3 regions of the Nocardia sputi genome follow, and region 2 is predicted to be linked to each of the others. Evidence: riboswitches for the same ligand, from Rfam matches in the RefSeq annotation. Region 2 holds a riboswitch; each other region holds the start of a gene.
The links. A riboswitch is a leader RNA that binds a small molecule or an ion and turns the genes downstream of it on or off. The one in region 2 is predicted to bind S-adenosylmethionine.
Positions count from the first base shown of each region.

Region 1 (6,437 bases), on a different contig from region 2:
GCGCGCGCGAACCACGGTGCGGCAACCGTTTCCACGAACGTGTCGGAGACCTCGTTACGCCAGACGAACGAGCTCCACAGCGGATGCTCCTCGCTGCGGATTCGTCCCACCAGCAACCATTTGGCGGCCACCGCGCTCGCTCCGGCGACGGCGCCCGCCGCCAGCAGCACCAGCCCGCTGAGCAGTCCGGCGGTGAGGTGGCCGAAAGTTCGCGCGAGCCAGGCCAGGGTGAACAGCACGCCGAGGCCGATCGCGAAGGTCACCAGGACAGGGAACAAGCGGCAGGTTTCGACGAGGCCCCTGGCGACGCGCAGGCGTAACGGCGGGTCGAAGGTCCGCGCGGTGTCGGCGCTCTCCGCGGCGCGGCGCAGCCGCACCGGCGGGCTGCCCAGCCAGGACGAGCCGGCCTTCGCCTTGGACGGCGCCGCCGACAGCACCGCGACCAGGCCGTTCTTCGGCACCCGGCGGCCGGGCGCGGTCATCCCGGAGTTGCCGAGGAAAGCGCGCTTGCCGACCTTCGCCTCACCGATGCGCAGCCAGCCGCCGCCGAGTTCGTACCCGGCGATCATGGTGTCGTCCGCCAGGAACGCCCCGTCGGCGACGGTGGTGAACTTGGGCAGCAGCAGTACCGTGGACGCCTCGACGCTCTTGCCCACCTTCGCCCCGAGCGAGCGCAGCCACAGCGGCGTGAGCAGGCCGGCGTACAGCGGGAACAGGAAGGTGCGCGCGGAATCCAGCAGCCGCTCGGTGGCCCAGGCCTGCCAGCCGACGCGGCTGCGCACCGGGTGGTAGCCCTCGGTGAGACCGATGCTCAGCAGCCGGACCGCGACGATGGTCGCCGCGGCGTACACGCCCAGGCTGAGCAGGGTCGCGAGGGGCAGGACGGTGAACGCCCGCGCGACGCCGTCGGCGAGCGTGCGGGTGTCGCGAACGAACCACGCGATGAACACGCCACCCGCGCCGATACCGAGAATCGGCATGGCGGCCAAGGCCATCGAGGTGATGCCGAAGACGCCGACCCAGTGCCGGGCTCGGTCGGGCCGGTGCGACGGCCAGCGGTGCTGGGCCTTGCCGACCTTCACCGCGGGCGAACCGGCCCACTCCTGGTCGGCCTTCACCTTGCCCGATACCGCGGAGCCGGGCGCCACCTCGGCGTTCCTGCCGATCTTCGTGCCCGGCAACAAGATCGAGCGCGAGCCGACCACCGCGCCGGGGCCGATGGCGATCGGACCGAGATGCACCACGTCGCCGTCGATCCAGTAACCGGACAGGTCGACCTCCGGTTCCACGCTGCAACCGTCGCCGAGTTCGAGCATGCCGGTCACCGGCGGGAGACTGTGCAGGTCGACGCCCTTGCCGATCTTCGCACCCAGCGCGCGAGCGAACGGCACCATCCACGGCGCACCGGAGAGGTTCTCGGCGCCGCTGGCCGCGGAGAGGCGGACGGCCGCCCACAAGCGCAGGTGCACCGATCCGCCGCGCGGATAACGGCCGGGGCGGATGCCACGCAGCAGCAGGCGCGCGCCTGCCACGCAGATGGCCATGCGGCCGGGTGGGGAGATGAACAGCGCGAACGCGACCAGCGTCCACCACCAGGACAGCTGGGGCAGCCAGGGCAGCGAGCCGGACCAGGCCGCGATGTTGCCGACGATCGCCAGCCAGGTGAGCCACTGCAGCCCGGTGAGGGTGGTGAGGGGGATGGTGGCGAGCACCTGCGCCGCTTGCGCCATCGGTGGCGTCGGTCGCACCGTCCGCTCGGCGACCGCCACCGCGGGCGTGGTCTGCTCCAGCAGGTCGGCGAGCGCGCCGAGGCGGGGATGGTCGTAGACATCGGCGACCGTGATCTGCGGATACCGTTCGCGCAGCGCGGTGACCAGTTGCGCCGCCGCGAGCGAGCCGCCGCCCAGATCGAAGAAGTCCGCGTCGAGATCGCCGACCTCCGCGCCGAGGATGGAATCCCACAGCCCCGCAACCCACTGGGCGGTGCCGGTCAGGTCGTTGTCGTCGTCGTCCTCGGCGGCATTGGGCAGCGGCCAGGGCAGCGCGTCCCGGTCGACCTTGCCGGAGGTGCGGGTGGGCAGCTCGTCGACCACCGCGAGCCTGGGCACCAGCGGCGCCGGGAGTTGTCCGGCGAGGGCGGCTCGCGCGGCCTTGGCATCGAAGTCCGTCCCCGGCCCGGTCAAATAGCCGACCAGGAGCTTGTTGCCCGCCTTCGTGGTTCGGATGGCCGCCGCGGCGCCCGTGACGCCCGGGAGGTGCTGGAGAGCGTTGTCTATCTCGCCGAGTTCGATGCGCCGACCGCCCAGCTTGATCTGATCATCGGCGCGGCCGAGGAAGATCAGCCCAGCGCTGTCGTTGCGGACCAGATCGCCGCTGCGGTAGGCGCGCTCCCAGCCGACGGAGTTCAGCGGGGCGTACTTCTCGGCGTCCTTGACCGGGTCGAGGTAGCGCGCGAGACCGACTCCGCCGATCACCAATTCACCGGATTCGCCCTCGGCCACCGGATTGCCCGCTGGATCCACCACGACCAGATCCCAGCCGTTGAGCGGCAGTCCGATCCGGATCGGCCACCGGCCGTCCAAGCGCGCGGCGCACGCGACGACCGTCGCTTCCGTGGGGCCGTAGGTGTTCCATACCTCGCGAGCCGAATCACCGTTGCCCGCAAGGCGTTCGGCGAGTTCCGGCGGCACGGCCTCGCCGCCGAAGATGAGCAGGCGCACCGCCTCCAGCGCCTCGACCGGCCAGGTCGCCGCCAGGGTCGGTACGGTCGAGACCACGCTGATCTCCCGCCGCACCAGCCAGGGACCGAGATCAGCTCCGGTGCGCACCAGATCGCGTGGGGCGGGCACCAGGCAGGCGCCGTTGCGCCAGGCCAGCCACATCTCCTCGCAGGAGGCGTCGAACGCGACCGACAGACCCGCGAGTACCCGGTCACCGGGACCGATCGGAGCGTCGCGGAGGAACAGGTCCGCTTCGGCGTCGACGAAGGCGGCGGCGTTGCGATGAGTGACCGCCACGCCTTTCGGGGTTCCGGTGGAACCGGAGGTGAAGATGATCCAGGCGTCGTCGCCGGGGCCGGGCAGCGTCGACCAGGTCTCCTCGCGCTGCCGCTCCGCCGCGCGGATGCCCGCGGCGGTGGTCTCGATGCCTTGCGCGGTCACGATCGCGGTGACCTGCGCCTCCCCGAAGACCAGTTGGGCGCGCTCGTCCGGGTCGTCGGCGTCGACCGGCACGTAGGCGGCGCCGGAGTACAGGATGGCGAGAATGGTGACGTAGAGCTCGCGGGTGCCCGAGGGCATGCGCACGCCGACCCGGTCGCCCGGCCGCACGCCCGCCGTGGCGAGGCGAGCCATGGTCTTCTCGATCTCGACGACCAGCTCCAGGTAGGACAGCACGACTCGGCCGTCATCGATGGCGGGGGCATCGGGGTGCGCGAGCGCCGTCGCGGTGAGGATGTCGACCAGCGTCCTGGCCGCCGGCGCGTGATCGCCGCGCGACAACGGACGCGCCGGCGCGTCGACCTCTGTCTCGAGCTCTGTCTCGAGCATGGTGCTCTGTGCACCTCCCATCGACCTGCCTCACACTTTCCTGTTGTTGTGTCATAGCTGGGTTACCAAAGGGCAAACGCCATGCTGGCCAGTTGTCCACGGTACCCGGGGTTGTCGTCGTTTGTTGTTCACCGGACGGCGCGCGGGAGCGGCCGGTGCTGCGGGTGTTGTTGCAGGTGAGCCCGCTATTTACGGCTTTCCGCAGGGCAACGGCTGGTCGGCGGGTCAGTCTCGTGCATTCGCCACGAGATCGCTGAACCGAGGGTGTGATTCCGCTCATCGAAGTGGTCGGTTGCCTCCCGCACGGTGGTGCCGAACGTCGAGTCGCGGATCGCGGCACCGGGCGCGGTGGCAGTCGTCTGTCGCCGAGGGGTCCACGATTTCGCGAGGCAGGCGCGGCTCGCGTGTCTTCGTGGGGGTGCTTGTAATGGCTCCCACATGGTGGTTAGGTCCACGCGGTGCTCGTGGGGGACTCGGGTCGGATGTGGTTGACAGTGCCGGGGCGCTTCTGCCACTCTCGGGTCAGGTCATGAGTGCCAGTGCAAAGCCCCGGCTTGCTGGCCGGCAACCCTCCTCCGCGGTGGGGTGCTCCGGGTGACGACCCGGCCGCCGCCCGACCGGGCGCGGCAAGCGCGGACTCGACGACTCATCTGATCGCGGGTCCCTTAGCCGACGGGATTCACGTGATGACTACTGCCCTCGACAACGCCTGTGCCGCACTCGCCCAGGTCTCCGGTGACCAACTGCGCGTGCCGCTGGTGCAAGGCGGAACGGCGACCTACGCCAACTTCGACTACGCGGCGAGTGCGCCCGCTTTGACGCAGGTCAGCGAGCGTGTGCAGCAGCTGCTTCCGTTCTACGCGAGCGTGCACCGCGGTGCGGGCTACGCCTCCCGGATCTCCACCGAGTGCTACGAGGCCGCTCGCGGGTCGGTCTGTCGGTTCCTCGACACCGCCGACGACCAGGTGGTCGTCTTCACCCGCAACACCACGGACTCGCTCAACCTGCTCGCGTCCTGTGTCCCCGGCGACACGGTGGTGCTCGACATCGAGCACCACGCCAACCTCCTGCCGTGGACCAGGAATGGAAGGCGCGTCGTGCAGGCGGCGGGCACGGTCGAGGAGACGATCGGCAAGCTGGTCGCCGAACTGTGCAGCAGGCCCGCGGCTTTGCTCGCGGTGACCGGCGCCTCGAACGTGACCGGTGAGGTGCTTCCGCTGGAGCGTCTGGCCACCATCGCCCACCAGTGCGGCGCCCGCATCCTGGTGGACGCGGCGCAGTTGGCGCCACATCGGCGGATCAGCCTGCGCGACACCGGCATCGACTATCTGGCGTTCTCCGGACACAAGCTGTACGCGCCGTTCGGTGCGGGTGTGCTGGTGGGCAAGCGGGATTGGCTCGACGCGGCCCAGCCGTACCTGGCCGGTGGTGGGGCGGTGCGCGAGGTGCGTACCGACGGGGCCGAGTGGGCGCCTGCTCCGCAGCGGCACGAAGCCGGTTCGCCGAATGTGCTCGGCGCCGCCGCGCTGGCCGCCGCCTGTGACACGCTCGGTGCCATCGACGCCGAAACCCTTGCCGCGCACGAGCATCGGCTCGCCGACCGCCTCCGCGACGGCTTGGCCGCGATCCCCGGCGTCCAGCTGTTGCGCATCTGGACTGACAGTCCCGACTCCGTCGGCATCGTCGCCTTCACACTCGCCGACTTCGCCCCCGGCCACGTGGCCGCCTATCTCTCCGCCGAGCACGGCATCGGCGTGCGTGACGGACGTTTCTGCGCCCATCCGCTGCTCACCCGCCTCGGGCTGGCCGGCGCCCTGCGCGCCAGCATCGGCCTCGGCACCACCTCCGCCGACGCCGACCGTCTCGTCGAGGCCGTGGACACCCTGGTGCGCACCGGCCCCACCTGGGACTACACCGTCACCAACGGCCTGTGGAATCCCACCCCCGAAACCCGCCCCTTCACCTCCACGGCTCCCGCCGGCGCTGCCCCCTGCTTGGTCGGCTGAGTCCGCGTACGCCCGATCAGGGCAGCGCCGCCGGATACTATCGCCGTATTCGAATCCGAGCTGAGGCGAACTTATGAGCACGCTGCCCGTCTGGGCCACCGATCCGGGGGCCCTCCTCATCACAGAGGAGGGCTACGCGGCGCTTCCCGAAGACATCCAGCGGCAGATCGAGGTGGTCGACGGCCATGTGATCATCTGCCGCAGTGGGACCTTCGAGCACAACAATGTGGCGCGGCGACTGGCCAACGCGTTGGAGCAGGCCGCCCCGGACGAGCCGTGCACCGGAGTAGTGACCGACTTCGAAATGCATTACGTGCGCAGCCGCCTGGGAAGCCCTGGTTTCTCTTTTCGCCGCCCGGACGTGGCGTTGCACCGGTGTATCAATGGCGATCGCAAGTTGACGACGGCGGACGTACTGCTGGTGGTCGAAGTCGTCTCACCAGTGTCCGAGTACGTGCTCCGGCTGACCGGCCCTTTCCCCGTGGACGTCGACTTCGCCACCTTGGACGGGGCGTGAGGCCGGGTGGCGTAGTCGGAATCTACGGTCAGTCGCCCAGGGCGGTGGGGCGGTAGTAGCGGCCGTTGTAGTACAGCAGTGGCGAGGCGGCGGGCTTTTCGTCGGTGTTGTCGTGGACGCGGGTGACCAAGCCGACGACGAAGGTGTGGTCGCCGATGGGGATCAACTGGTGCACGGTGGCGCGCAGCCAGATGGGGGTGCCGTGCAGAACCGGTTCGCCGGTGTCCAACGTGGTCCACAGTGCGCGGTCGGTGAAGCGCTCCTCGGCGGCGCGGGAGAACCGGTGGGCCAGGTGCTGCTGGTGTTCGCCGAGGAAATGGATGACGACGGACTCGGCGTCCAGCATGGCGGACAGGCTGGAGGAGG
Region 1 covers NZ_JAMFLC010000015.1:65,753-72,189, forward strand. The annotation lists gene M8859_RS19910 (Pls/PosA family non-ribosomal peptide synthetase) at 1-3,548, opposite strand, end outside; SAM riboswitch class IV at 4,074-4,187, shown strand; gene M8859_RS19915 (aminotransferase class V-fold PLP-dependent enzyme) at 4,235-5,554, shown strand; gene M8859_RS19920 (Uma2 family endonuclease) at 5,628-6,071, shown strand; gene M8859_RS19925 (flavin reductase family protein) at 6,100-6,437, opposite strand, start outside.
Region 1: another riboswitch for S-adenosylmethionine. It lies ahead of M8859_RS19915 (aminotransferase class V-fold PLP-dependent enzyme); the one in region 2 lies ahead of M8859_RS34020 (ABC transporter substrate-binding protein).

Region 2 (6,437 bases):
TCACTGTCGCGATCGTGCTGCTGTGCGCCGGAGCCGCCGTGGCACACGCGACGGTGACCAGGGGATTCCGCTATGCCGTCGGCTTCCTGGTCATCGTGTCCGGCATCGGGCTCGCGGCCGAGGTGATCGGCACCGCGACGGGAATGCCGTTCGGCTGCTACTCGTACGCGACCGACCGGCTCGGTCCCGCCCTGTTCGACGTTCCGTTGATCATCCCGCTGGCGTGGACCGGCGGAATGTACCCGGTATGGGCGGTGGCCGGGATGTTGTCCCGGCACACGGGCGCGCGAATCATGTGGACAGCGGCCGGCGCGGTGGGCTGGGATCTGTTCCTCGATCCGCAGATGGTGGCCGACGGGCAGTGGACCTGGTGTGACACCAGCTCCGGACTGCCCGGACTGGACTGGATTCCGGTGACCAACTACCTGGGATGGTTCGCCGTCGCGCTCGTGATGGGCGCGTTGCTCGCGATCTGGGAGCGCGCGGCGCCGGATCCCCCACGGGCAGGCGGGCAGGCGGTCGCGCTCACCGTCCCGGTGGCCTTGTTCCTGTGGACCTGGCTCGGGTCGGCGCTGGCCCACGCGGTGTTCCTCGACCTGCTGCCGTCCGCCGGTTACGGCTTCGCGGGCCTGGCTGTGCTGGGCGTTCCCCTGCTGGTGGCCGCGGCCCGCGCGCGCCGCCGCCCCGGCGCGCCACGCCCGGTGCGGTAGGCCGACGCGCGCGGAGACCGGCGCGTTTCATTCCGGGCGGATGGACTGGCACGATGTCACCCGTGCAGCCGAGTCCCGTCACCACGAAGCCCGATGCTCCGCAGCCGCCGCAGCGGCGGGGTTCACGCCGCGGCGTGCGCGTTGCGGCGGCCGTTCTGCTCGCGGCGATGCTGGCGCCGATGCTCGCGGGCTGCCTGCGGGTTCAGGTATCGATGGGTGTCTCGTCCAACGACCGGGTGTCCGGACGGATCGTCGCCGCCGTGGTGCCCGCCGACCCCGGTGACAAGGGCCCGCAACTGAAGGCGCCCGAGACGCTGGCCGCGAAGGTGCGGGTGGAGCCCTACGCCCAGGACGGGTACTCCGGCAGCCAGGTCTTCTTCGAGGATCTGTCCTTCGGTGAGGTGCAACAGCTCGGCCAGCTGTCCGAGCAGACCCAGGGCATGTTCCAGTTGCAGTTCCAGCGCACCGGCGACCTGGTCGGCCTGACGGGGCGGGTGGATCTGAAATCCGTCCCGCCGCACGGCTCCGACGTGCAGTTCACTATCGCTTTCCCGGCTCGCGTCGCCAAGACCAACGGCAGCCGCGAGGGCGACAACGTGGTCTCCTGGAAGCTCCCGCCCGGCGATGTCTCCACACTGCGCGCCGAGGTCAGCTACGCCGACCCGAACACCCGCTCGTTCGCGGGCTGGGCAGGCATCGTCGGCGGCATCACGCTCGCGGTGGCCGCCATCATCGCCGCGATGGCGTACATGGACCGCAACCCCGCCCCGCCCGGCGCTCCGGAAGTCGGCTTCTCCCTGAGCCGCTGGTGGCGCACGGTGACGCAGAATCGCTGAGCGGCAGGTCGGTGCGGCGGGATAGCGTGGCGCGCATGGTGAGTGCCGACCTGCCGAAGACGTTGCGCGCGAACTCGATCCTGCCCGCCGGCGCTACCGCCGTAGCGGCGCTCGGCGCGGGCATCGCGCTATACAACCGGATCACCGTGCAGCGGCTGGCGAATACCCCTGCGACGGTGATCGAACCGGTCACCGTCTGCGTCCCGGCGCGCAACGAGGCCGGGCGGCTACCCGATCTGATCGGCGACCTGCGCGCCCAGGTCGGCCTACCGCGCATGGCGGTGCGCATCCTCGACGACGCGTCCACCGACGACACCGGCGCCGCGGCCCGCGCGGCGATCGGCGACGACCCTCGTTTCACCCTGCTGCGCACCGAGTCCGACCCGCCGCCCGGCTGGACCGGGAAGGCCGCCGCCTGCGCGCGGCTGGCCGAGGAGGTGTCCACGCCGGTGCTGATCTTCCTGGACGCCGACGTGCGGCTGGCCCCCGCGGCGCTCGCGGCGGCGGTCGGCGCGCTGCGCAGACGAGGAGCGGCGCTGGTCTCGCCTTGGCCGCTGCAAGAAGCGGATTCGATGGCGGAGGCCCTCGTGCAGCCCCTGCTGTGCTGGTCGTGGGCCTCGACGCTGCCGATCGCCGCGGCCGACCGGAGCCTGCGGCCGTCCACGGCGGTGGCCTGCGGCCAGTTCCTGGTGTTCGACAACGCCGTGTACCGCGCTGCGGGTGGCCACGCGGCAGTGGCCGGGAGCATCACCGAAGACCTCGACATCGCCCGTACGCTGCGACGGGGCGGGCACTCGACCGTTCTGGCGGCCGCGGGACCGCTGGCTCGAACCAGGATGTATCACGGCGCCGCCGAACTGGACGCCGGCTACACCCGGTGGCTCTGGTCGGCCTACGACGGCACGATCACGGGCGGAGCGGCGGTGGGACTGCTTGCCGCCCTTGCCTATTGGGTGCCGCCCGCGGCGGCCGTGCTGGGCCGGGGCTCGGCCCGGCGGACAGGTGTGATCGGCTGGCTCGCCGCCGTCACCGGGCGGCTGCTGGCCCGCTCGACCGAAACCGGCGGTCCGCTGCGAGGCTCCGATGTGCTGGCCGCCGCGGCGCATCCGGCATCAGTGGCGGCGTATCTGCTGTTGTGGGCGCGTTCGCATCGGGCCCGCCGCCGCGGCACGGCGCGCTGGAAAGGTCGCTCGCTCGCTTGAGCCGACCGTGCCGCGGCGGCCGCGACCTCACGGCACCGCGGTGATTCCGACCGTCGGCAGGAAGAAACAGGACTTGGCGCCGTTCTGAACCGTGCCGAACACCGCGGCCAGCACGGTGCCCTTGCCGGTGTCCACCGGAATCGCACGCACCCCGCCCATCGGGAGGGCCGCGACGAGGAAGTCCCGGATGGCCTGCTCGGCGCCCGGCCGCAGGTCCGCTGGGACGGCCGCAGGAATCATCGCGCGGGCGATCTCCGACAGCGGCCCCATGGCGGCCGTGCCGCTGCGGCCGGTACTCAGGTTCAGCCAGGCGACCTGCATGCCCGCGGTGTTCGGGCCGTCCGGTCCGAGGCCGTAGGGCACGAAGGTGAACATGGCCTGCCCGGATTTGACCGCACTGAGGTCCAGGCCGGGGATCTGCACGGTGTTCTTCGGCCACGGCCCCGGAATGGCGCCCGCGACAGCGGGCGCCAGACCGGCCGTGGTGTTGTCGAGGCAGAACGCGGACGCGGTCGGGTAGGCGAACGGCTGGATGCCGAGCGCACGCAGCGCGTCGACCGCGGCGTGATAGGCGCCGAGCAGGTCACCGGGGGCGGCGATCGGCACGACTTGGTCGGAGAACGCGGGAATGGTCGCAACCGGGGCCGCGAGCGCGGCGCCGGGCCCGGCGAGCACGAGGGCGATCGAACTGGTCGCGACAGCGGACAACTGGGTCAGACGGCGCAATATGGTCACGAAACCTCCTCATCGGCGGAACGATCGAGGGGCACAGTACTCCGGCAAACGCGCCCAGCAGCCGGGATTGCGCACAGCAATTTTGCGGTGAGTCTCGTTTGCCCGGAACGGGAGACTTGCGGGGCCGACCTGTGTCCCGGCCCCTCGGCGAGAACCGTATGCTGCATCGAGCCGCCGACTTTCGGCTGGACGCCCTCGGTGATCACGCGACCGGCGCGCACCCGCGCTCGACAGAGCAGCGCATGCCTGGTTACTACAAAGACCCGATGAGACCGCGTGGGACAAGATCTACGCTCACGGTGATTAGTTTCCTTGTTCCAGCCTTCGCTTGCTGGGCATCATGATTCGGCTCGACCCTGACACCCGCTGACGGGAGGGTTGACGCCAACCATCCAGAGCGACTGAGAGACCTGGCTCGTCGACGTCGCAGCAACCCCCCGGTCACCGGGTGCGGGTGCTTCCGCCGGGACCGATGGAGGAACCGAAGTGCTCGAACCGCGCCGCCGCATTCCCAGCCGACCGTTGCCGACCGGCGTCGCGGACACCGAGTCGTACCAGGGCGAGCTACTCGCCCGCACCGAAGTATCTGGAGTTGCCTCGTGATCCCAACCCGTCACCGAATCGCCGCGCTGGCCTGTGCGCTCGCCGCGGCCGCCACCGTGGCCGCCTGCGGCAGTGATTCGGCCGCGCCAGGCGCCGACGCGGGACCACCGCAGCCGGGCGGCACCTTGCGCTACGGCCTGTCCCAGGCGCCGACCTGCTCGGATCCGGCGCAGGCCGGTACCAACCAGACGCTGTACGTCGCCCGGCAGATCGTGGATTCGCTGACCGACCAGGAACCGGCGACCGGCGAGCTGAAACCGTGGCTGGCACAACGCTGGGAAGTGAGCCCCGACGCGAAGGTGTTCACCTTCCACCTGGCCGACGGCGTCACCTTCAGCGACGGCACGCCGCTCACCGCGGACTCGGTGCGCAACACCTTCGACTCGATCGTGCGGCTCGGCTCGGGCAAGGCGCCGCTGGGCAGCAGCTATCTCACCAACTACGTCGGCACGACCGCGGTAGACCGGCGCACCGTCCGGGTGGAGTTCAGCAAGCCCAACGCGCAATTCCTCCAGGCGTCCTCGACCACCCAGCTCGGCATCCTGGCCGACGCGACCACGAGCAAGCCCGCCGAGCAGCGCTGCCTCGGCGACAACGTCGGCAGCGGGCCGTTCACCTACGCCGCCTACCGCCAGGACGCGGCGGTGACGCTGGCCAAGCGCACCGGCTACCACTGGGGCTCGGCGGTGTTCGCCCATCGCGGCGAGGCCTACCTGGACAAGATCGAGTTCACCGTCGTGCCCGAATCCGGGGTGCGCACCGGCAGTCTCGCCTCCGGGCAGCTGGACGCGATCAGCGACGCGCTGCCGCAGGACGCCCCGCAGATCGAAGCGGCGGGCGGACGCGTGCTCAGCACCGCCAACCCGGGAATTCCGTTCGGATTGCAACCCAACGTCACCCGCGGTCCGCTGCGCGATCCGGCGGTGCGGCACGCGCTCTTGCCCGCGATCGATCGCAAGCAACTGGTGGACACCGTGCTCGGCCCGCAGTTCGAACCCGCCACCAGCGCGCTGGCCGGCACCACCCCTGGCTACACCGACCTCTCGGCGCACCTGGCCTACGACCCGGCGAAGGCGCGCACTATCCTCGACCAGGCCGGGTGGGCGCCCGGCGCGGACGGCATCCGGACGAAGAACGATGAGCGGTTGAGCTTCTCGGTGCTCTTCAGCCAGGTGTTCGCGGGCAACCAGGCGATCCTCGAACTGGTCCAGCAGCAGCTGCGGCAGGTCGGCGTCGAGCTGAAACTGGACCTGGTGTCGGTGGCGGAGACCACCGCGCGGCAGAACAGCAAGGATTTCGACACCGCCTACTTCAACACCACCCGCGCCGACGGCGACATCCTGCGCACCTCCTTCGGACTCGACGGGCGCAATCTCAATGTCCGCGGCCCGATCTCGTCGCTGGACGACGCGTTGAACGGCCAGCTCGACACGGTGGACCCCACGGCACGAAACGGGTTCATCCGCACCGCGCAACAGCAGGTCCTCGAGGCGGGGTTGTTCATCCCGACCGTCGAGCTGTCCCAGGCCATCGGAGCGGGCCCGAACACGCGGGATCTGAAGTTCGAAGCGTCGGCGCGCTTGCAGTTCTTCGACACCTGGCTGAGCGGACGATAGTCATGGCGCGCTACTCGGCGCTGCGGGTGCTGCAGGCGATCTGGGTGCTGTGGGCGGCGTTCACGCTGTCGTTCGTGGTGCTGTACCTGCTCCCGGCCGATCCGGTCTCGATCGCGGCCGACGGCGGCGGAGCGGGCACACCGGTGGACAAGGCCGCCATCGCCGAATTGCAGGCCCGTTACGGGCTGGATCGGCCGCTGTGGGAACAGTACTGGACCGCACTCGGGCACGCCGTTCGCGGTGATCTCGGGCATTCCATCGCGACCGGGCAACCGGTCACCGGCGCGATCGGCGACGCGCTGCCCGCCACGCTCGAATTGACCGGCGCCGCCCTGCTCTTCGCGGTCGTCGGTGGCGTCTCGCTGGCGTTCGCGGCGACCCATACCCGTCGACCGTGGCTGCGCAGCGCCCTGGCGGCGTTGCCGTCGCTGGGCGTCTCGGTGCCGACGTTCTGGACCGGACTGCTTCTGCTGCAGGTGTTCTCGTTCCAGTTGCGCCTGGCGCCCGCGTTCGGCGGGCACGGTTTCGCGGGCACGGTGCTGCCCGCGCTCACCCTGGCCCTGCCGATCGGGGCGGTCATCGCGCAAGTGCTCACCGCCGGGCTCGAAACCACCTGGCGCCAGCCGTTCGTCGACGTGGCGCTGGCCAAGGGCGGGTCGCGCTGGTGGGTGCAGCGCACGCACGTACTGCGCCCGGCCAGTGTGCCCGCGTTCACCATCGCGGGCGTCCTGGTCG
Region 2 covers NZ_JAMFLC010000037.1:29,723-36,159, forward strand. The annotation lists gene M8859_RS34000 (carotenoid biosynthesis protein) at 1-710, shown strand, start outside; gene M8859_RS34005 (LppM family (lipo)protein) at 764-1,546, shown strand; gene M8859_RS34010 (glycosyltransferase family 2 protein) at 1,582-2,748, shown strand; gene M8859_RS34015 (hypothetical protein) at 2,776-3,483, opposite strand; SAM riboswitch class I at 3,869-3,962, shown strand; gene M8859_RS34020 (ABC transporter substrate-binding protein) at 4,083-5,702, shown strand; gene M8859_RS34025 (ABC transporter permease) at 5,705-6,437, shown strand, end outside.

Region 3 (6,437 bases), on a different contig from region 2:
CGGCCCACGATGGTGGTGGACTCCGTCGCCGACCTGATCGGCAAGACCAAGTCCCCGTTCACGGCCTGATCTGGTGCGCGGGCCGACAGCCGCCCACCAGATCAGGGCTGGACGCTTCCGGTCCGAACACCGTCACGCGCACCGATCGGCCGTGATGCGTGATTCCTTCTGCGTCCGAGCCATTCGAGGAAATCCCGCCCTCAGTCGGCGTCGGTGGTGATCGCGTCCATCGCGGCGGACAGCTTCGTGAGCACCTCGACGGTGCGCACGAGCTGCTCGGGGCCGAGTTCGTCCGCGAGCCGTTCGGACATCACTTTGTGCTGCGGGTCGATGCGGCGGACCGCGGCCAGCCCCGCGTCGGTGACTGCGACGAGTTTCGCGCGGCGGTGCGCGGGGTTGGGACGGTATTCGGCCAGTCCCTTGTCCACCAGCAGATCCGCGATGCGCTGCACGCTCTGGCGGGTGATGCCCATTTCGCGGGCGATCCCGGCGACGGGCAGCGGCGTCCGCAACACCGCGCCCAGCACCTGCCACCAAGCGGCGGTGAGACCCGCCGGTCGCGCCAGTTCCTCGGCCACCGCGAGGAACTGACCGTTCAAACGGAACGACGTGATCGCCGCCGTGGCGAACAGCTCCTGTTCACCGGTCATGCCGAGCCTCCGATATCCCTCGCTCACGCATGCTGCGCGTCGTACTCCGCGAGCACCGCCCACCCGGCCGGATCGGCGTGGGCGAACAATCGGTACCAGCCGTCGAGCACATGCGGCTCGTACACCCCGAGCCTGCCGAGCACCTCGCGCGCGAATTCGAACGGCGCGCTCGCACTGGCGGTGATCACGTCCCCGTCGGTGACGGCAGGCTCGTCGACATAGTGCTCGGCGCCCGAATACCCGCTGTAGAGCAGGAATTCCGCGACATTGCTGGTGTGCCTGCGCGTATCGAGCAGGCCCGCCTCGGCCAAGCCGAACGTCGCCCCGCAGATCGCGGCGACCGGAACACCCGCGTCCACGAACTCGCGCGCCTTGTGGGCGAACGGCTCCAGCTCCGGCCCCTCCCAGGTCTCGGCGCCCGGCAGGATCAGCATCGCGCTGTCGGCGGGCGTGAGATCGGCGAGCACGAGGTCCGGCACGATGCGCATCCCGCCCATCGTTGTGATCGGTTCCGCCGTCGGGCCGACGGTCCGCACCTGCCAGGTTCCCGGCTCCCGATGCCAGCTCGACTTGTTGATGTGCGCGGTGGCCGCGCCCACCTCCCAGTCGGCGAGCGTGTCGTAAACGGCCATGTGCACTGTCTTCGTGGTCATGACAGTATCCTGTCATAATTGACAACATACTGTCAATCCTCGCAGCGCCGTCGAACGCCGGGTAGGAAGCACGACGCCTGGGCGAACCGGGAACTACGCTGAGTGCATGCGGATCTCGGTGGCGGCGGACGAGTGGGCCGGGGTGGCTCGGGAGCTGGTCGAGGAGCTGGGCAAGCGCGGCCACGAGATCGTGCCGCACGGCGCGCTATCGGACGAGGAACGCGACGACTGGGCGTGGGCAAGCGAAGCGGCGGCCCGCGACGTCGCCTCCGGCCGGGCCGATCAGGCCGTCGTTTGCTGCTGGACCGGTACCGGCGCCTCGATCGCGGCCAACAAGGTCGCCGGCGTCCGCGCCGCCCTCTGCGCGGACGCCTCGACCGCGGCCGGCGCCCGCACCTGGAACGACGCCAACGTCCTGGCCCTGAGTCTGCGTTCGACCTCCAGCGCCGAACTCCGCGAAATACTGGACGCGTGGTTCACGACCGAACCCAGCTCCGCCCCCGACGACCAGGCCAACATCGCCCATCTCGCCGAGATGGAACGGCGCTCCTGACACGCCGCACAGCTGCCCGAGATTCCCCTGACCCCTTGCCCGCGCGCGGCGGGATCAGGAGAGGGCGTGCTCGAGATCGGCGAGGAGGTCTTCGACGTCTTCCAAGCCCACCGAGATACGGACGACGCCGTCGGTCAGACCGATGGTGGCCCTGCCTTCGGGGCCCATGGCGCGGTGCGTGGTGGTCGCCGGGTGCGTGATCAGGGTCTTGGCGTCACCGAGGTTGTTGGAGATATCGACCACGCGCAACCGGTTGAGAACCTCGAAAGCGCGCTTCTTCGCCTCGTGCTCGGGGGCGTTGAGCTCGAAGGTAACCACGGTGCCGCCCGCGCTCATCTGGCTGGTGGCCAGGGCATACTGCGGATGCGACGCCAAGAACGGGTAGCGCACCCAGCTGACCGCCTGATGATCTTCCAGGAAGCGGGCGATACGCAGGGCGGCCTCCGCCGAATGGCGTATCCGCAGCGGCATCGTCTCGAGGCCCTTGAGCAGCGTCCACGCGTTGAAGGGGCTCAGCGCGGGGCCGGTATGACGCATCAGCGTTTTCACCGGACCGTCGATGTAGTCCTTCGCGCCCAGGATCGCCCCGCCGAGCACCCGACCCTGCCCATCGATGTGCTTGGTGCCCGAGTAGACCACCACGTCGGCGCCGAGCTCGAAGCCGCGTTGCAGCAGCGGAGTGGCGAACACGTTGTCGAGCACGACTTTCGCGCCCGCCGCGTGCGCCAGCTCGGTCACCCGGCGCACATCGACCAAGGTCTGCATCGGATTGGCCGGCGTCTCGAAGAACACCGCCTGGGTGGGCACCGACAGCGCCTGCTCCCACTGGTCGAGGTCCTCGCCGTCGACGAAGACGGTCTCCACGCCCCAGCGCGGCAGGATCTCGTTGCACACCACGAAGCACGAGCCGAACAGGCTGCGCGCGGCGACGAGCCGGTCACCCGCCTTCAGCAGCGCGCCCAGCGCGGTGAACACCGCGGACATGCCACTCGCGGTCGCGAAGCACGCTTCGGCGCCGTCGATCAGGCGCATCCGCTCCTCGAACATGGCCACCGTCGGGTTGCCGTAGCGGGAGTAGACGAAGTGCTCGACCTCGCCGGTGAACGCGGCCTCGGCGGCCTCGGCGCTCTCGTAGACGAAGCCGGAGGTCAGATAGAGCGCCTCGGCGGTCTCCTCGAAACCGGAGCGCCGCAGCCCGCCGCGCACGCCCAGCGTCGCGGGGCCGACGCCGTCGGGCAGCGGCTTGTCGAACGCGCCGCCGGTGATCACGACTGCCGCCAGGGCAGTCCGAGGGCGCGCCAGCCGGCGCCGCCGCGATGCCCGAATTCGTCGAGAGGGCCTTCGAAGCCCTCGAGCACGTTGTAAGAGGTGCGGTAGCCCGCCGACGTGGCGGCGATCGCCGCGCCCACCGAACGCTGACCGGAGCGACAGAGGAAGACGACGGGGGCCTCGGGGTCGTGGCCGTCGAGCGCCTGCTTCAAATGCTCGACGAAGGCCTCGTTGCGGGCGCCCGTGGAATCGACCCACTCGATCAGCACGGTCGGCCGTTCGATCGAACTCGTGTCGGGGACGCCGACGAACTTCCATTCCGCTTCTGTCCGCACGTCCACGAGGACGGCGTCGGGATTGTCCCGCAACAGTTCCCATGCCTGCTGCGGAGTGATGTCACCGGCATAACTCATGTGCACCTCCTGCGAATCCGCACTTGCCGCGCCCGGGACCGAGGCGCCGCCAGGTCGTCACCCGGAGCACCCCACCGCGGAGGAGGGTTGCCGACCAGTAATGCCGGGGCTTGACACTGGTTCTCATGACCTTCGACTGAGATTGCACCGACCCGGGTCATCGTGTCAAACGATGGCTCACACTGCGGGAACGCTCAGGTGCAGACCAGCCACTTGTCGCCGGATCTGGTGAGAATCCAGGTGGAGGTGGCCGCCCTGCCGTCCACCGTCGTGGTGACGGTCGCCTTGCCCCGGTCGCCGTCCACCATCGGCGGGTCGATTTTCGCGATCTCGACGGGCTTTCCGGCGCCGTCCTGTCCCGCCAGGGGCGAGCGGTCGGCGTCGAATCCTTGGCACGCGGTGCCGGGCGGCGGCACGATGTCGCTCCGGTTGGAGCCGTCGACGAAGTTGCGCACGGCCGCCACGATGCGGTCGGCTTCTGTGACATTTTTCTCAGCGGGCGACAGCACGCCACCGAGCACGATCGCGATCAGCACGATCACCGCGACCACCGCTGCCGCGACGAACGGGGCCGCGGAGCGCTTGTCGGTCTGATCGACCCGGATGATCTCGTCCTCGCCCGCGGTCGGCTGCTGTTCGGTCATGGCTCGATGATCCCTGGTCGGCGCCGGTATCGAGCGCTCGGCCCCGGCTCGAGACAGTGGCGGCGCGGACCAGCTGCGGGCGGGGCGCGATAGGCGGCGCGGGAGCGGGTAAGCGAGGAATGTGACATGCGATGGCATCCGCCGAGTTCACGCACCGACGCGGGGCGGTATGGACCATCCCGATAGAATCGCGGGACGGCGGCCTGCTGTCATAGCGAATCGGCAGCTCATCGCCGCGGCGAACGGAGCACCGTGCAGCCACGAGCCGGCAACGCCGGCGTCCGCACCGGACGGGTGCGACCGAGCCGGTGCGTCAACTTAGCCTAAGCTAAGCCCAGACGTCATTAATTGTTTCGACCATAAAGGTGCGCGTAAAGAGATGACCGAACAGAGTGAAGTATCGGATGGCGGTGTGCGCGAGCCCTCCGTGGTGACGCAGGCTTCCTCCTCCGGGCCTGACGCGCACACCGCGAGGACCCGCCCGCTGCGCATCGCGATCGTGGGCGCCGGGCCGGCTGGGATCTACGCCGCCGACGCGTTGATGAAGTCCGATGCGGAGGTGAGCATCGACCTGTTCGAGCGGATGCCCGCGCCGTTCGGGTTGATCCGCTACGGCGTCGCGCCCGACCACCCGCGGATCAAGGGCATCATCACCGCCCTGCACAAGGTGCTGGACAAGCCGCAGGTCCGCCTGCTCGGCAACATCGACTACGGCACCGACATCACTCTCGACGACCTGCGGGCCTTCTACGACGCGGTGATCTTCTCCACCGGCGCCAACGCCGACCGGGCGCTGCCCATCCCCGGCATCGATCTCGACGGCTCCTTCGGCGCCGCCGACTTCGTCTCCTGGTACGACGGCCACCCCGACGTCCCCCGCACCTGGCCCCTGGACGCGGAGAAGGTCGCGGTCCTCGGCGTCGGCAACGTCGCGCTCGACGTCGCCCGCGTGCTGGCCAAGACCGGCGACGAGCTGCTGCCCACCGAGATCCCGCCGAACGTCTACAAGGGCCTGAAGGAGAACAAGGCCGTCGAGGTCCACGTCTTCGGCCGCCGCGGACCCGCCCAGGCCAAGTTCACCCCGCTGGAACTGCGCGAGCTCGACCACTCCCCCACCATCGAAGTCATCGTCGACCCCGAGGACATCGACTACGACGAGGGCTCCGAAGCCGCGCGCCGTCATTCCAAGCAGGTCGACATGGTCGCCAACACCCTCGAGCAGTGGGCCATCCGCGACGTCGGCAACCGGCCGCACAAACTGTTCCTGCACTTCTTCGAATCCCCCGCCGAAGTGCTCGGCGAGAACGGCAAGGTCGTCGGCCTGCGCACCGAGCGCACCCAGCTCGACGGCACCGGCAACGTCAAGGGCACCGGCGTGTTCAAGGACTGGGACGTGCAGGCGGTGTACCGCGCCGTCGGCTACCTGTCGCAGAACCTGACCCAGCTGCCGTTCGACGACCAGGCGGGCACCGTGCCGAACGAGGCGGGTCGCGTGATCGCCGACGAGAACGCCGACGGCGCCGAGCGCTACCTGCCCGCCACCTACGTCACCGGCTGGATCAAGCGCGGCCCGGTCGGCCTGATCGGCCACACCAAGGGCGACGCCAACGAGACCATCGCCTGCCTGCTGGACGACGCTCCCGGCTTCGCCCCGGCCGAGCAACCCGAGCCCGAGGCCGTCACCGAGTTCCTGGAGAGCAAGGGCATTCCGTTCACCACCTGGGCAGGCTGGTACCGCCTCGACGCGCACGAACGCTCGCTCGGCGAGCCGGAGGGCCGCGAGCGGGTCAAGGTCGTCGAGCGCGAGGACATGCTGCGCGCCAGCGAGCCGCACAAGGTCTGATCACACCGCGGTGACCGACGCCGCTGCCACCGCCGCACCCCCGCTGTGGCAGCGGAAATTCCGACACTGAGGCATTCTGTACAAGTGTTCGATGCCCACCTGCACATCTTCGACCCGCGGTTTCCGCTGGCCGAGAACGAGGGCTACCTGCCCGATCCGTTCACCATCGCCGATTACCGCAAGCGCATGTCGCGATACGACATCGGAGGCGGCGCGGTGGTCAGCGGGTCGTTCCAGGGCACGGACCAGAGTTATTTGAAGGCCGCCCTCGCCGAACTCGGCGAGGGCTGGGTCGGCGTCACCCGGCTCGATCTGGACGCCACCGACGAGGAGATCCTCGAACTGGACCGGGTAGGTGTGCGCGCGCTGCGGTTCAACCTCAAGCGCGCGGCCACCGACATCACCGGGATGA
Region 3 covers NZ_JAMFLC010000004.1:132,542-138,978, reverse strand. The annotation lists gene M8859_RS07695 (HAD-IIA family hydrolase) at 1-69, shown strand, start outside; gene M8859_RS07690 (MarR family winged helix-turn-helix transcriptional regulator) at 201-650, opposite strand; gene M8859_RS07685 (type 1 glutamine amidotransferase family protein) at 674-1,303, opposite strand; gene M8859_RS07680 (RpiB/LacA/LacB family sugar-phosphate isomerase) at 1,410-1,856, shown strand; gene M8859_RS07675 (O-succinylhomoserine sulfhydrylase) at 1,911-3,125, opposite strand; gene M8859_RS07670 (rhodanese-like domain-containing protein) at 3,122-3,538, opposite strand; SAM riboswitch class IV at 3,553-3,669, opposite strand; gene M8859_RS07665 (Rv0361 family membrane protein) at 3,733-4,182, opposite strand; gene M8859_RS07660 (FAD-dependent oxidoreductase) at 4,562-6,025, shown strand; gene M8859_RS07655 (amidohydrolase family protein) at 6,110-6,437, shown strand, end outside.
Region 3: another riboswitch for S-adenosylmethionine. It lies ahead of M8859_RS07670 (rhodanese-like domain-containing protein); the one in region 2 lies ahead of M8859_RS34020 (ABC transporter substrate-binding protein).